DNA from 2 places in the Micromonospora sp. AP08 genome. Region 2 is predicted to be linked to the other one. Evidence: riboswitches for the same ligand, from Rfam matches in the RefSeq annotation. Region 2 holds a riboswitch; the other holds the start of a gene.
What was found. Region 2 has a riboswitch for cyclic di-AMP ahead of FXF50_RS26285 (NlpC/P60 family protein). Riboswitches for the same ligand answer to the same signal wherever they lie in the genome.

Region 1 (3,178 bases), on a different contig from region 2:
GCCTTCCAGCCGCTGCTGGGCAGCCAGATCTGCTTGTACCAGATCACGTAGAGCACGGCGAGCGGGTCGGCGTTGCGGATGAAGTAGGCGGCCAGGTTGTTGCCGTACGTCTTGTCGCCGCCGGTGGCCACGCCGCCGAAGCCGTCCTTCTGCGCGGCGAAGTCGCAGGCCCGCCCCTTGGGGTGTTCACCGGAGCCGCTGGGCCGGTGGCAGGAGACGTACCGGGTGAAGCCGGCCGCCTTGGCCTGCTGGAGCGCGTGCAGCGTACGCGGGGTGATGCAGCCGTCGGCCGGCGTCGGGTCGTCGACGCTGCACGACTCGGGCGGCCAGGAGCCGTCGGCGTTGCGCGGGGCCGGCTTCGCGTTCGCCGACGAGGTGCCCTGCACGCTGCCGCCGCCGCTGCTGCGGGACGCGCGGTCGTTGGCGACCTCCAGGGCGCGTTCGGCCTGCTCCTTGCGCTTGGCCATCACGGTGACCTGCTTGCGTTGCTCCTGGATCTCGCCGGTGAGCGCGGCCTGCGTGCGGGTGGCCTCGTCCCGGGTCTCGATGAGGTCGCGCAGGGCCCGGTCCTCGTGCGCGGCCACCTGCTCCAGGGCCGCCGCGCGGTCCATGAAGCCCTCCGGGCTGCTGCTGCCGAGCAGCGCCGCGGCCGTGCCCATCCGCCCGGCCCGGTACGCCACCCCGGCGATCTCGCCGACCTTGGCGTCGCGCACGGTCAACTCGGCGTTGACCGTCTTGAGCTGGGCGGTGAGCTGTTGCTGCCGGGTCACCGAGCGGTTCAACGCGGCCCGCGCCTCGAGCCAGCCCTTGCTGGCCGCATCGAGTTGGGCGCGCAGCGCCGGCGTGCCGCCCTCGTCGTCGCCGGGTGCGGCGGCGAGCAGGCCGGTCGCCGGGGCCGCCGATGCGGGGAGGGCCGGCTCGGCCACGACGCCGAGGGTGAGCGTCGCGATGAGCAGGGCCGCCAACCGGGCGGCCGTCCGTCGTACAGGTGCCACTGGGGGCATTCACGTGTCCTTCCGTCAACCGCCGACCGGGTTAGCTGACGGGTTCGGGACGGAAGATCCCTACCGCTGACGCGGATGCACCCCACGAACGTGGTTCCCCGGCTCGCCCCTGCGGGCGATTAGGCGCTGGCCGCCGCAGGCGCCGGTGGGCGCCGCCCGGCGGTGGCCGCGGTCGAGCCTACCGGCGCTGCTCCGGGCCGGCTCCGCAGGTGGGAGCCGGCGACCCGGTCAAAACCGGCATAAGTGCACAATAACCACTTGGATTTAAGATTGTCCTAATTACCACTCGACTGCACCGCAGGCCCCGGGAGACGCTCCGGGTTCGATCTGCAACGTGGCGTGATCGATCGAGAAGTCCTCGTGCAGGGCGGTGCGGGCCGCGGCCAGCACGTCGCCCACCTCGGCGCCCGGGACCATGGTGAGGTGCGCCGAGGCCACCTCCATGCCCGAGGTGAGCGTCCAGACGTGCAGGTCGTGCACCTCCGCGACGCCGGGCACGGCGGCCAGCCGGTCGTGCACGGCGGTCACCTGGAGGTGCTCCGGGGCGGCCTGCACCAGGATGCGGACGGCGGCCCGGCCGAGCCGCCAGGTGCGCGGCAGGATGAACAGCCCGATCGCCACGGCGACCAGCGGGTCGGCCCACCACCAGTCGGTGAGCGCGATGATCACGGCGGCGCCGATCACCCCGAGCGAGCCGAGCAGGTCGCCCAGCACCTCCAGGTACGCCCCGCGCAGGTTGATGCTCTCCTCGGCGCCGGCGCGCAGCAGCGCGAACGCGGCGATGTTGGCGAGCAGGCCGAGCACCGCCACGGCGAGCATCGGCCCGGCCAGCACCTCCGGCGGCTCGCCGAACCGGCGTACCGCCTCGATCAGGACGTAGACCGCCACGGCGCCGAGCAGCACCGCGTTGGCCAGCGCGGCCAGCACCTCCAGCCGGTAGAGCCCGAAGGTGCGCTGCGGATCGGTGTCGGCCCGCCGGGTGGCGCTGATCGCGGCGAGGGCCATGCCGATGCCGAGGACGTCGGTGAACATGTGCCCGGCGTCGGAGAGCAGGGCCAGCGAGCCGGTGGCGAACGCGGCCACCGCCTCGACCGCCATCAGGGCGGTGAGCAGACCGAACGCGGCCCAGAGCCGACCACGGTGACGGTGCGCGGCGTTGGCCACCGCGCCGCTGTGGTCATGACCTGCGCCCACGCCCACACCCTCCGTCCGTCGCCCCGGCCGAGCTCAATCTATGCTCACATCGCTATATGTGCAACTGAACGTCGGGACGGGGCGCCTTCGTCAGCCGACCGGGTCGAGCGTGGTGAGGCGCTGGGTGGCCCGGGAGAGCGCCACGTAGAGGGTGCGCACGCCCGACCCCGGGTCGGCCCGGATCTCGCTCGGAGCGACCAGCACCACCCCGTCGTACTCCATGCCCTTGGCCTGGAGGCTGGTCACCACCTGGAGCCGGCCGCCGAGGTCGCCCACCCAGCCGGCCACCTCGTCCCGGCGCGGCACCGGCGTGATCACGCCCACCGTGCCCTCGACCTCGGCCAGCAGCGCACGGGCCGCCGCCGCGGTGGCGGCGGGCAGTTCGGCGGCGGGCACCGTCCGCTCGACCGGTGCCACGCCGGTGGAGCGGACGGCGGTGGGCAGCGCGAGATCCGGGTGGACGCGGCGGATCTCCGCTGCCGCCACGGCGAAGATCTCCGCCGAGTTGCGGTAGTTGGTGGTGAGCTCGTAGCGGTACCGGCGGCGCCGGCCCAGCGCCTGGTCCCGGGCCCGGGCGAGCTCCTGCGGGTCGCCGGTCCAGGCGGTCTGCGCCGGGTCGCCCACCACCGTCCAGGAGGCCAGCCGGCCGCGCCGGCCGATCATCCGCCACTGCATCGGCGAGACGTCCTGCGACTCGTCGACCACCACGTGCGCGTAGTCGCGGTAGTCCTCCGGGCGCTCCCGGGCGGCGGCCCGGGCGGCCCGCTGCCGGTCGGCGGCCGTGCTCAGCTCGCGTACGCCGCCGGCCAGCTGGTACGGGTCCCGCTTCGGCCTCGCCCGCTGCACCGGCCTGCCGAGCAGCGCGTCCAGCTCGTCCAGCAGCGCCACGTCGGCGATGGTGAGCCCCTCGGCGTCCAGGCTCCGGTACGCCTGCGTCAACAGCCGGATCTCGGCCCCGGACAGGACGCCGCCGGCGTACC
Region 2 (3,178 bases):
GGGCCGACCCCGAGCCGGTCGTGGCAGAACTGGCGCACCTGGCCGACCCGCTGACCGGCCGGCACGGCGGAACGGCGCAGGGGCCCCCGCGGCACGGGAGCCCCCGCGGACCGGTCAGCCCGGGCGGCCGTAGCTGTTGATCTGGCCGTCGTCGACGCGCTTCATGGTGATCGGCTTGCCCGACTGGGAGGCGTGCACCACCCAGCCGTCGCCGACGTACATGCCGACGTGGTGCAGGTCGCTGTAGTAGAAGACGAGGTCACCGGCGCGCAGCTCGCTCCGGCTCACCCGCCGGGTCACGTCGTGCTGCTGCCGCGCATTGTGCGGCAGCGAGACGCCGGCCTTGGCCCAGGCCGCCATGGTGAGGCCGGAGCAGTCGTAGTGGTCGGGGCCGGCGGCGCCCCAGACGTAGATCTTGCCGATCTGGGCGCAGGCGAACTTGACCGCGATGCCGGCCGGGCCACCGGGGTAGCCGGCGGGGCAGGGGGCCGGGCGCAGCGGACCGCCACCGCCGCTGCCGTAGACCTTGAGCCGGAGCTTCTGCAGCTTGACGATCTCGGCGTCGATCTGCTTCTTCTTCGCCGCGAGCTGCGCCTCGGTGCGCGCCAGCTCGCCGATCATCTCGTCCAGCGGCTGCTTCTTGGCGGCCAGCTGGTCGCGCAGCTCGGCGACGGTCCGCACCTGCGCCTGCTGGCGGTTCGCGAAGCGGTCGAGCAGTGCGAGGCCGTCCACCAGCTCGCTCGGGGACCGGCTGCCCAACAGCGCGTTGACGGTGGAGAGATTGTTGTCGCCCTTGTACGCGTCGGCGGCGAGGCCGCCCACCTGACCGAGGGCGGCGTCCACCCGGGCCTGGAGCGGGGCGATCTGCTTGGCGAGCGCGGCAGCCTGCTTGCGCTTGGCGGCGAGCTGCTCGCGGGTGGCGTTGACCTGTTCGATGATCGGTTCGAGCTTGTTCCAGTCCTGGTCGATCTGGCGCTCGATCTCGGTGACCGACGGTTCGGCGTGGGCCGCCGTGGCGCCGCCGGTCAGGACGACGGCGGTGCCGGCCAGGGCGGCGAGGACGGTGGTGAAGCGGGACCAGCGGGAACGCGGCGCAGCCGTCGACCGGTCGACCGACCGGCCCGACGGTGGCCGCGGGGCATGGTGTGCCACCGGGCTTCCGTACTCCTTCTTCGTGCCCGCCTACCGAGTTAGCTGACGGGTTCGGGCGGGAAGGGAGCCGCCCTACCGCAGTGGCTGCGGATTCACCCCAGGTACCTGGGTCCCCGGCTCGCCCGGAGGCGACTCGGCGGTGTCGGACCGTCACCACCCGGGTTGGACGGTGAAACTGGCGGCCGACGATTGACCAGAGTAGAGATGACCGTTACCGATCCGCAACCCAAGTCGCCGTGACACTCCGTACCCGAAGGTTTTTTTCACCGAAGATTACTTGTCGGAAAGGTATTGACCCGGAGGGTGCGTGGGGCGAGGGTGAGGACGCAGTGACCCCCATCCCTGTCTGGAGGTTCGATGCACCTCTCCCCCCCGCCGTCGGGCAGACGGATGCTGCTGGCAGCCGCCGTCGCGGCGGCCACCGCGCTCGTGGCCACCGGACCGGTGGCCGCGGAACCGCTCACCGCCCCACCCCCCACCGACCGCCAGGAGCAGTACGCCGCCGCCGCGGCGGAGTACGGCGTGCCGCAGAGCGTCCTGCTCGGCGTCTCGTACCTGGAATCGCGGTGGGACACCCACCCGGGCCAGCCGAGCACCAGCGGCGGCTACGGCCCGATGCACCTCACCGACGCCCAGCACGTCCTCTCGACCCCGGCCAGCGGCCACGTCGACGAGGACGAGGACCCGCGGGGCGACGACTCGCGTCCGCTCACCCTCGACCCGGCCACCGCGTCGGCGCCGGCGGAGGACGCGCTGCCGCAGGCGTCCCTGCAGACGCTCGACGCCGCCGCGGCGCTCACCGGCCTCGCCGAGGAGACGCTGCGCACCGACGCGGCCGCGAACATCCGGGGCGGGGCGGCGCTGCTCGCCTCGTACCAGAAGGAACTGGCTGCGCCGGTCGGCGCCGGCACCGACCCGGCGGCCTGGTACGGCGCGGTGGCCCGCTACTCCGGCGCGGACACCGAGGACGCGGCGGCGGCCTTCGCCGACGAGGTCTACGACCAGCTTGGCCTCGGCGCGACCCGGACCACCGACGACGGCCAGCGGGTGACCCTGGCCGCCACCACGGTGACGCCGGACCAGTCCGGGCTGCACAAGCTGGGGCTGCGCCGCGCCGAACGGCCGGACGGCCTGGAATGCCCGGTGCGGCTGGCCTGCGAGTGGATCCCCGCCCCCTACGAGCAGCTCAGCGCGGACCCGGGGGACTACGGCAACCACGACCTCGGGAACCGGCCGGCCCAGCAGAAGATCGAGTACATCGTCATCCACGACACCGAGGGCTACTTCGGCCCGAGCGTGAACCTGGTGAAGCGGGCCGACTACCTGGGCTGGCACTACACGCTGCGCTCGGTGGACGGCTACGTCGCCCAGCACATCAAGGCCAAGGACGTCGGCTGGCACGCCGGCAACTGGTACGTCAACGCCAAGTCCATCGGCCTGGAGCACGAGGGCTTCGCGGGTCACGGCACCTGGTACACCGAGGCGATGTACCGGGCCTCGGCCAAGCTGGTCCGTCACCTGGCCCTGCGCTTCCAGATCCCGCTGGACCGGCAGCACATCATCGGCCACGACAACGTCCCCGGCACCACCGCCGGGACGGTGCGCGGCATGCACTGGGACCCGGGCCCGTACTGGGACTGGTCGCACTACTTCGACCTCATGAAGGCCCCGTTCCAGTCCACCGGCACGCCGCACACCGGCCTGGTCACGATCGACCCGGACTTCGCCGCCAACCGGCCCGCCTTCACCGGTTGCAACCAGCAGCCGCCGGGCGTGCCGAAGCCCACGCCGCCGGCCGCGCCGTGCCCGCTGCGCGGCTCGTCGGCGGTGGTCCTGCGCACCGCACCGAGCGCGACCGCTCCGCTGGTCAACGACCTCGGGCTGCGGCCGGACGGCACGCCGGACACCATGTACGTCTCCGACCACGGCGCCCGCGCCTCGGCCGGCCAGACGTACGCCCTCGCGGACATCCAGGGCGACTGGACCGCGATCTGGTACCTCAACCAGAAGGCCTGGTTCTACAACC

Region 1: another riboswitch for cyclic di-AMP. It lies ahead of FXF50_RS16280 (hypothetical protein); the one in region 2 lies ahead of FXF50_RS26285 (NlpC/P60 family protein).

Annotation. Positions count from the first base shown of each region.
Region 1 covers NZ_VSEZ01000008.1:214,695-217,872, reverse strand. The annotation lists gene FXF50_RS16280 (hypothetical protein) at 1-1,004, opposite strand, end outside; cyclic di-AMP (ydaO/yuaA leader) riboswitch at 1,009-1,140, opposite strand; gene FXF50_RS16275 (cation diffusion facilitator family transporter) at 1,284-2,198, opposite strand; gene FXF50_RS16270 (AAA family ATPase) at 2,289-3,178, opposite strand, start outside.
Region 2 covers NZ_VSEZ01000021.1:49,185-52,362, forward strand. The annotation lists gene dcd (dCTP deaminase) at 1-54, shown strand, start outside; gene FXF50_RS26285 (NlpC/P60 family protein) at 115-1,152, opposite strand; cyclic di-AMP (ydaO/yuaA leader) riboswitch at 1,164-1,301, opposite strand; gene FXF50_RS26290 (N-acetylmuramoyl-L-alanine amidase) at 1,543-3,178, shown strand, end outside.